2 linked regions of the Archangium violaceum genome follow. Each later gene encodes a partner of the first gene's protein in a complex. Links are inferred from orthologs where the notes say so. Each region holds a gene or a part of one and is shown in the gene's direction. Other genes may lie near its edges.

Region 1 (6,371 bases):
CTCTGGGAGAGGGCAGGGGTGAGGGTCGAAAAACCCTCGCCCCTTTCGCGTTTTCAGGGCTCGGTGCGTCCCGGGACGAACCCTCCGAGCTGAAGCCGTCGGCGCTGGAGTCCCCCGGCGTTCCCCATGCGCTCCAGGGTGTAGGCGCGCTCGAGCTCGCCCCACACGAGGGGTCCCAGCACCTGCCAGTGGGTGGGCTGCTCGATGGTCAGCTCCAGCAGGGCGAGCGTGAAGTCCGGGGCCTCGGCGCCCGTGGGCAGCGCGGCGCGCGCGTCGGCCACGAGCCGGGCTCGGGCGGACTCGCGCAGCCCCTCCGTCACCGACAGCCCCGAGGTGGGCACCAGCAGCGCGGCGAAGTTGTCGCCCTGCAGCCGCACCACCTTCGCTCCGGTCAGCTGCGCGTGGAGCGACGCCACCACGGCCCGCAGCATCGCGTCACCCGCGGGGAAGCCATGGCGCGCGTTGACGTGGATCATCCCCTTCACGTCGACGAGGAGCGCGCCCAGCGTCCAGCCCTCGTGGTGCGCGTGGGTGGAGAGATCGAACTCCTCCTTGAGGAGCGTCCCCTGGGTGAGGGCGAGCGGGTTGAGCGCGCCCGTCGCGTCCGGGACGCCGCGGCGCGCGTGCTCCTCGTCGAGCAGGCGCTGGAGGGCGACCTTCACCGGCTCGGGCGAGCGCTGCACGAGCCGGGGGTAGAGGGCCACCAGGGCGGTGGCCATGGCTTCGTCGATGGCGTAGGGCATGGCCGCTCTTTAGCGCGGGTGCCCCACGGGCGCAGGGGACTTCAGCTCGTCCGGTGCGCGGTGACGGTCACCTCGTCCCGGTCGTGGTAGAGCTGGCGGATGGTCAGCGCCTGCCAGCCCCCCTCCTCGACGAGGATGTGGCGCACGCGCAGGAGGATGGGGTTCTTGTCCTTCATCGGCAGCTTGATGTTGGCCACCAGGTGCGTGGCCCAACCGCGCCGGCCCCACTTGGCCAGGAGCTGCGCCACCTCGATGGGCCGCCAGGCCATGTCGCAGAAGAGCCAGTCGGCGGGCTCCTCCGGGGTGTAGGCGAAGGCGCTCTCCTGGATGTGCTCCACGCGGGGGAGCCCGGCCAGCTCCGGTATCAGCTTCGCCGGATCCACGGCGATGACCCGCGCGCCACGCGCCACCAGCCGCTGCGTCCACCCGCCGGGCGCCGCGCCGAGGTCCACGCACACCTCGCCCCGGCCCGGCTCGAAGGGCAGGCTGACCAGGGCCTCCTCCAGCTTCATGGCCGCGCGCGAGGCCGCATCGCCCGGGCGCCGCATGCGTTGGCGTCCACCCGGGGAGAGCGACAGCGCCTCCCGCGCGGGGACCGAGCCCACCACCACCACCCCCGGGGCCACGCACAGCTCGACGAGCGTCGCGCCGGACTCGCGGGCCCGCCAGGTCTCCTCCAGGAGCCGGTCGGCGGGCAGGCGCGTGCGCACCGCCTCCAGCACGGCGTCCGCCTCGTCGGCCAGCCGGTTGCCCGCCGGGCTGTCCGGGGTGAAGGACTGCAGCACGAGGGGGCCGGTGGGCACCGCCTCGGTCACCCGGGAGGCAATCGACTGCGCCAACTGCTCGGATGGCTGTCCGGCCAGGAAGGAGGCCACCACGCGGATGCCCGTACGGGCGAAGGCCGGGGGCTCCGCTGGGCGCTTCTCGCTCTCCACGAGCACCTCGCCGAGCATCCGGGGGGATGCCCCCGCCCATGCCAGCTCTTCGAACAGGTGGGGTTCGAAACCGGCGCGGCAGGTCCACAGCCACCGCCCGGGTTGTGCGGGGAGGGTGTCGGGTGGTATGGGCGGCGGCTTCACCCGGGGTGGGACGGGGGGCGCCGGTGGAGGCGGGGGAGACTTCGCCCCCCGGGAGGTGGCTCCCCTGGGGGGGGCGGCACCTCTCGATGAGGAGGAAGAACCCCGCTTGGGGGCGGTTGTGCCCTTCTGGGGGCGGGGAGTCGGGCGCCTCGTGGGGCGACGAGCATCTTTTCTACGGGAGGGCATTGCTTGGCCTCGGTTCCGCTTTACTCTGTCCTGCCTCTCGCACGGCTGCCTGCCAAGTGGAATGACGCGGGGGAAACGCGTGGTTTCCTTCCTGCATCCCACCTACAATCCAGGGATTTCCCTTCACTCGCCGCGTCCTATCGAGGATTCTCCGGCGAGAGAGTCAGAATCGCATGATCGAATGGACGCTGAAGAAGATCATCGGGACGAAGAATGAGCGCGAGCTCAAGAAAGCGCTCCCGAAGGTAGCCCGCATCAACGAGCTGGAAAGCAAGATGCGGGCGCTGAAGGATGAGGATTTCCCCGCCGCCACGGCACGGATGAAGCAGGAGGTGCAGAACGGTCGCCCGCTGGACGACCTGCTGTTCGACGCCTTCGCCATCGTGCGTGAGGCCGCTCGCCGGGTGATCGGCCAGCGGCACTACGACGTGCAGATGATCGGCGGCATGTTCCTGCACCAGGGGTGCATCGCGGAGATGCGCACCGGTGAGGGCAAGACGCTCACCGCCACGCTGCCCTCGTACCTCAACGCCCTGTCCGGCCGCGGCGTGCACGTGGTGACGGTGAACGACTACCTGGCCCGGCGCGACTCGGAGTGGATGGGCCGCGTGCACCGCTTCCTGGGCATGACCACCGGCTGCATCCTCCACGAGCTGAACGACCGTCAGCGCCAGGAGTCCTACCGGGCGGACATCACCTACGGGCAGAACAACGAGTTCGGCTTCGACTACCTGCGCGACAACATGAAGTTCCGCCTGCAGGACTACGTCCAGCGCGAGCTGAACTACGCCCTGGTGGACGAGGTGGACTCCATCCTCATCGACGAGGCCCGTACCCCGCTCATCATCTCGGGCCCCACCGAGGACACCACCGACAAGTACTACAACGTCGACAAGGTCATCCCCGGGCTGGTGCCGGACCAGGACTACATCCTGGACGAGAAGCACAAGTCGGTGTCCCTCACCGACTCGGGCATCGAGAAGCTCCAGCAGCGGCTGAAGATCGGCAACCTGTACGACCCCAGCGAGATCGAGACGCTCCACCACGTGGAGCAGGCGCTGCGCGCCCACACGCTCTACAAGCGTGACCGCGACTACGTGGTGCGCGACGGCGAGGTCGTCATCGTCGACGAGTTCACCGGCCGACTGATGGCCGGACGCCGCTGGTCGGACGGCCTGCACCAGGCCGTCGAGGCCAAGGAGGGCGTGAAGATCGAGAACGAGAACCAGACGCTGGCGACCATCTCGTTCCAGAACTACTTCCGCATGTACTCCAAGCTCTCGGGCATGACCGGCACCGCCGACACCGAGGCCGAGGAGTTCGCGAAGATCTACAACCTCGAGGTCCGGGTGGTGCCCACCAACCGGCCCATGGTCCGTCAGGACCTGCAGGACGTGGTCTACAAGACGGAGCGCGAGAAGTTCGAGGCGGTGGCCAAGGACATCGCGGAGCTGCACAAGAAGGGGCAGCCGGTGCTGGTGGGTACGGTGTCCATCGCCAAGAGCGAGGTGGTGGCCGGCTTCCTCAAGAAGCAGGGCATCCCGCACAACGTGCTCAACGCGAAGCAGCACGAGCGCGAGGCGGACATCGTCGCGCAGGCGGGCCGCAAGGGCGCCGTCACCATCTCCACCAACATGGCCGGTCGCGGTACGGACATCCTCCTGGGCGGCAACCCCGAGGTGATGGCCAAGGCCGAGGTGGGTCCCGAGCCCCAGCCGCCGCCTCCTCCGGCGGCGGATGGCCAGACGGTGGACCTGACCGCGTACCAGGCGGCGCTCGCCGAGCACAAGCAGCGCTTCGAGGCGACGCTGGCCCGGTTCAAGGAGCAGACGGCGAAGGAGCGCGAGGAGGTGACGCAGGCCGGCGGTCTGTTCATCATCGGCACCGAGCGCCATGAGTCGCGCCGCATCGACAACCAGCTGCGTGGCCGCGCCGGCCGCCAGGGTGACCCCGGTGGCAGCCGCTTCTACCTGTCGCTCGAGGACGACCTGATGCGCATCTTCGGGTCCGAGCGCATCTCGGGCCTGATGGAGCGCCTGGGCATGGAGGAGGGCGAGGTCATCGAGCACGTGTGGCTCAGCCGCGCCATCGAGAGCGCCCAGCGCCGCGTCGAGGGTCACAACTTCGACATCCGCAAGAACCTGCTCGAATACGACGACGTGATGAACCAGCAGCGGCGCACCATCTACAAGCTGCGCCGCAAGGTGCTGGCCGCCGGTGCCGGCATCCCGCTCGTCGAGTACGACGAGGAGCCGAAGACGCGGGTGAAGGTGCGCACCGAGCGGGCCATCTCGTGGGCGGACTTCAAGGAGATGACGCTGGATGCGGTGGAGGACGTCATCGTCACCCTCACCGACACCTACTGCCCGTCGCGCAACCCGGCCTCGTGGGACCTGGAGGCGCTCTCGCGCGGCGTGAAGGAGACGCTCAACCTGGAGCTGTCCTTCCTCAAGGCCGGCTCGCGCGAGGAGATCCAGGAGGACATCTACAAGGCCTCGGAGAAGGTCATCCAGACCCGCGAGGAGGAGTTCGGCGAGGAGTTCCTGCGCTTCCTCCAGGTGCGCTACCTGGTCACCATCGACACGCTGTGGAAGGACCACCTGCTGGCGATGGACCACCTGCGCCAGGGCATCGGCCTGCGTGGCTACGGGCAGAAGGACCCGAAGCAGGAGTACAAGAAGGAGGGCTACAACGGCTTCATGCAGATGCTCGGCGCCATCAGCTCGCAGTTCGTGAGCCAGATGATGCGCGTGCAGGCCAAGGGCGCCTCCGCCGCCGCCGAGGAGGCGGCCCGGCTGGCCCGGCAGATGGTCCAGCGGCAGCGCCAGATGCAGGAGGGTCGCGCGGACGCCGAGGGCAAGCTGGCCGAGCCCGCCGCCCCGCGTGCGGCCGCCCCCCGTCAGGCCACCGGTCCCGCCGGCGGTCCCAAGGTGGGCCGGAACGATCCCTGCCCCTGCGGCAGCGGCAAGAAGTACAAGAAGTGCCACGGCGCCGCCGACGAGGCGAGCGTCTAGGCCCCCCGGCTGCCCGGCAGCCGTTCATTGACCCACACCGGGCGTTGCGAAGCTTGCACCGCCCGGAGTGGTTCTGTTAGAGAAGCGCGCCCGCCGCCAGCCCTGGCTGATGGCGGGTTCGTTGTTTCAGTCAACCCACTACGCACACGCTCGTCCCGGCTCTCGGTGCTTCCCGTCAGGGAGACAACAGCCGGATTGTCCCGCGAGCGTGGAGGAAGAACCGAGATGGAAACGCAAGACACGACGCAGCAGCAGGCCATGGCCGCCGCCGGCGGCATCACGATGCGGCAGCTCCTGGAGGCCGGTGTTCACTTCGGCCACCAGACGAAGCGCTGGAACCCGAAGATGAAGCCGTACATCTTCGGTGCCCGCAACGGCATCTACATCATCGACCTGCAGAAGACGGTCAACCTGGCCCGCCAGGCCTTCCGCTTCGTGGCGGACATCACGGCCCGCGGCGGCTCGGTGCTCTTCGTGGGCACCAAGAAGCAGGCACAGGACGTCATCCAGGAGGAGGCGCGCCGCGCCGGTCAGTTCTTCGTCACCAGCCGCTGGCTCGGTGGCACGCTGACCAACTTCAAGACGATCAAGCAGGGCATCGATCGGCTGAAGACCCTGGAGAAGATGAAGGAGGACGGTACCTTCGATCGTCTCCCCAAGAAGGAAGTGGCGGCCCTCGAGCGTGAGCGCGAGAAGCTGGAGAAGAACCTGGGCGGCGTGAAGGAGATGTCCAAGCTGCCCAAGTGCATCTTCGTGATCGACCCGAAGAAGGAGCACATCGCCGTGCACGAGGCCAACCGCCTCGGCATCCCGGTGATCGGCGTGGTGGACACCAACTGCGACCCGGACGGCATCGACTTCGTCATCCCGGGCAACGACGACGCCATCCGCTCCATCAAGCTCTTCACCTCGCGCGTGGCCGAGTCCTGCATCGAGGGCGGGGCCCGTTACCGCGCCAGCGGGGCGGCCGATCGTGACGAGGAGGAGGCTCGCGAGGGCCGTGACGAGCGCCGCGACGACCGCGGTGACCGCCGTGGGCCGCGCCGCAACGACCGGGGTGGTGACCGCCGTGGTGGCGACCGGGGTGGTGACCGCCGCGGTCCCCTCGTGGAGATGAAGGGTGCCGCTCCCGCCGCTACCGCGGGTGAGGGCTCCGAGGGCGGCGAGGGCGGGGAGACCGCCGCCGAGTAACGCCGCCGCGCTCCTTGCCGGGGCGCGAGAAGTTTAGCCGGGCGGCGCGTGGTCGCCGCCCGGCTTTTCGTTTTCAATCCCCGCAGTACCCTCAAACCTGAATGCCCCTCCCGGTGTCCGCGGAGGGTGTAACTGGAGACGAACATGGCCGAGGTCAG
Region 2 (3,105 bases), 3.7 Mb from region 1 along the record:
TGCGAGAGGGTTCAGACAATGGCGACTACGCTCCATAACCTGAAGCGCCCTGAGGGCTCGTGGCACCGCAAGAAGCGGGTGGGCCGCGGCCAGGGTAGCGGCCTGGGCAAGACGGCCGGCCGCGGTGGCAAGGGCCAGAAGGCCCGTAGCGGCAACATGCGTTTCGAGGGCTTCGAGGGCGGTCAGAGCCCCCTGCAGCGCCGGCTGCCGAAGTTCGGCTTCATCTCCCCCAACCGCACCGTGTACGCGGTGGTGAACCTGTCGGACCTCGAGGGGTTCGACGCGGGCGCCACGGTGGACGTGGCCGCGCTGGAGTCCCGGGGCCTGGTGAAGGGCCGCTACGACGGCGTGAAGGTGCTCGGCAACGGCACCCTCTCCAAGAAGCTCTCCGTTCGGGCGCACAAGCTTTCGGCGACCGCCCGCGAGGCGATCGAGAAGGCGGGCGGCTCCGTGGAGGAGCTCCCCCTGGTGGCGCACAAGCCGGAGTCCGCGGCCAAGGCCCACTCCGGCAAGGGCGTCAAGCAGGCCAAGAAGTCGTGAGGGTAGGGCGCGTTACACTCTTAGTGGTGCGCGCCTTTCCATCCGTGTAGGATTCCGCGCCCCTTTCCGAATTCGGACAGGGGCGCTGTTGTTCTGGCTGAAACCTTTCTGGGGGATGGATCCCACGTGGCTCTGAACGCCTTCGTCAACGTCTTCCGCATCGCGGAGCTGCGCAGCCGGCTCATCTATACGCTGATGCTGCTCGCGGTGTACCGCATCGGCATCTTCATCAACACGCCTGGCGTGGACCGGGCGGCGATGAACGCGTTCATGGACGCCCAGCGCCAGTCGGGCGGCCTGTTCTCGCTCTTCAATCTGTTCTCCGGCGGCGCCCTGAACCAGATGTCCATCTTCGGTCTGGGCATCATGCCGTACGTGTCCGCCTCCATCATCATCCAGCTCCTGGCGGTGGTGGTGCCCAGCCTCGAGCGGCTGCAGAAGGAGGGCGCCGGCGGCCGGCAGAAGATCAACCAGTACACCCGCTACGGCACCATCGCGCTGTCGATCGTCCAGGGTGTCGGTATCTCGCGCTGGCTGGCCTCGCTGGGCCGCAGCGACGCGGGCCAGTCCGGCTTCAACCAGGTGGTCGTCCCCAACGACAACGTCTGGTTCACCTTCATGACGGTGATCAGCCTGACGGCGGGCACCGCGTTCATCATGTGGCTGGGTGAGCGCATCACCGAGCGCGGCATCGGCAACGGCATCTCGCTCATCATCTTCGCGGGCATCGTGTCCGGCCTGCTGCCCAGCGGCAAGACGCTGTTGGACCTGGTCCAGCAGGAGGTCGTCAGCATGGCGGCCGTGGCGGCCCTGCTGCTCTTCATGGTGTTGGTCGTCGGCGTGGTGGTCTACGTCGAGCGCGGCATGCGGCGCATCCCGGTGCAGTACGCCAAGCGCATGGCCGGCCGGCGCATGTTCGCCGGACAGGCCACGTACTTCCCGATGAAGGTGAACACCTCGGGCGTCATCCCGCCCATCTTCGCCGGCGCGCTGCTGTCCTTCCCGGCCACGCTGGGCACCTGGTTCCCCTTCCTGCAGGGCATCCAGCGCAGCATCGAGTCGAGCCCCTGGGTCTACAACGGCATCTTCGTCCTGCTCATCATCTTCTTCTCCTACTTCTACACGGCGCTGACCTTCCGGCCGGACGACGTGGCGGACAACATCAAGAAGCAGGGCGGCTACATCCCGGGCATCCGTCCGGGCCGGCAGACGGCGGACTTCATCGAGGGCGTGCTCAACCGCATCACCTTCGGTGGCGCCCTGTATCTGGCCGCCATCTGTGTGATTCCGTCCATCATCAGCAACATGCTGGGCGTCAACTTCACCTTCGGCGGCACGGCGCTGCTGATCGTCGTGGGCGTGGCGCTGGACACGGTGCAGCAGATCGAGGGCCACCTCATCAGCCGCAACTACGAGGGCTTCGCCGGTCCGCGCGGCCCCCGTATCCGCGGCCGGGTCCGCGTGGCGGCCTGAGCGAGGAAGTCGTTCTCGGGCGCTCCTCCCCCTCACCCCGGGGAGGGGCGCCTCGTCGTTCCAGGGGTGTGAGAGCGGCGTGGGGGGCATGTTCGCCGTGGCCCCCGGCGCGCTCCTTCCTGACGAGCTGAGAGGAATACATGAACCTCATCCTGTTTGGCCCTCCGAACGCGGGGAAGGGCACCCAGGCGAAGATGCTGTACTCGGAGTTCAAGATTCCGCAGATCTCCACGGGTGACATCCTCCGCAAGGCGGTTCGTGAGGGCACGGAGATGGGCAAGCTGGCCGGGCCGTTGATGGCCGCCGGTGCCTACGTGCCGGACGAGATCGTCATCGGCATCGTGGAGGAGCGCCTGAAGGAGCCGGACTGCGCCAACGGTTTCATCCTGGATGGCTTTCCTCGCACCACGCCCCAGGCCGAGGCGCTTGAGCGCATGCTGGCCCGGCTGGGCAAGAAGATCGACGCGGTGGTGTCCCTCGAGGTGCCGCACGAGAAGCTCATCGAGCGCGGCTCGGGGCGCCGCTCCTGCCCCAGCTGCGGGGCCGTCTACCACGTCTACCAGAGCCCGCCGAAGCGGGCAGGCTTCTGCGACAAGGACGGCACGGGCCTCGTGCAGCGCGAGGATGACAAGGCCGAGGTCGTTGAGAAGCGCTTGAAGAAGTACGACGCGGAGACGGCTCCCCTGAAGCAGTTCTACGCGCAACGTGGGCTGCTCAAGAGCATCGACGGTGTAGGGTCGCCCGAGGGCGTCTACGCGGATATCAAGAAGGCGATGGGCAAGGCCTGAGCGCCCGTATACCAGCGGGCCACCAGGCAAGGGCCGGGCGCGCGGAGTGCGTGCCCGGCGTTCGTCCAGGAATGGTCCTCCCCGCCGAGCTCATGGTGAACCAGGGCACGGATGAGGTGGACCTCCTCGGCGATGACTGGACAGCCGATCTCCTCGACATCAAGCTTTCCGCGTACTTGGAGCATTCGGGTGCTCATCACCGAAGGGGGGCGGGAAGTCCTCACCCGGCGCCAGGCTGGGTGGGAGTGTGGAATACAAGGGTGTACGCAGGGAGTTCGTAGAATTTCGGGGTTTTCAGCGCGAG

What was found.
Region 2: the proteins of secA (region 1) and secY are in contact, whole or in part, in a crystal structure (PDB 3DIN), measured with the Thermotoga maritima proteins. The link is inferred for Archangium violaceum from one-to-one orthologs. Residues at the interface, in WP_004082002.1 of Thermotoga maritima: Glu261, Ala262, Arg263, Lys300, Ala301, Arg302, Thr303, Ile304, Ile305, Leu323, Tyr324, Asp325, Pro326, Val329, Ser330, Tyr333, Ile336, Lys340, Phe345, Val349, Glu363, Phe364, Tyr374, Ser375, Gly376, Gly377, Glu393, Ile395, Thr482, Ser483; in WP_004081795.1 of Thermotoga maritima: Glu108, Gly109, Glu110, Glu111, Ala236, Glu237, Arg238, Arg239, Ile240, Thr241, Ile242, Gln243, Tyr244, Ala245, Arg246, Arg247, Val248, Thr249, Gly250, Arg251, Arg252, Val253, Tyr254, Gly256, Ala257, Ser258, Thr259, Tyr260, Leu261, Pro262.

Annotation. Positions count from the first base shown.
Region 1 is NZ_CP069396.1:9,235,752-9,242,122, reverse strand. What follows is about bases 1,859-5,222. They hold secA (preprotein translocase subunit SecA), read left to right. Parts: upstream 1,859-2,181; coding sequence 2,182-5,022; downstream 5,023-5,222. Outside these bases: JRI60_RS36870 (diguanylate cyclase domain-containing protein), read right to left, coding at 54-743; 23S rRNA (cytidine(2498)-2'-O)-methyltransferase RlmM, read right to left, coding at 785-1,807; rpsB (30S ribosomal protein S2), read left to right, coding at 5,248-6,213; tsf (translation elongation factor Ts), read left to right, coding at 6,358-6,371. UniProt on the Escherichia coli protein: Required for protein export, interacts with the SecYEG preprotein conducting channel.
Region 2 is NZ_CP069396.1:5,555,885-5,558,989, forward strand. What follows is about bases 1-2,839. They hold secY (preprotein translocase subunit SecY), read left to right. Parts: upstream 1-666; coding sequence 667-2,013; downstream 2,014-2,839. Other genes in these bases: rplO (50S ribosomal protein L15), read left to right, coding at 19-540; JRI60_RS22835 (adenylate kinase), read left to right, coding at 2,154-2,801. UniProt on the Escherichia coli protein: The central subunit of the protein translocation channel SecYEG. Consists of two halves formed by TMs 1-5 and 6-10.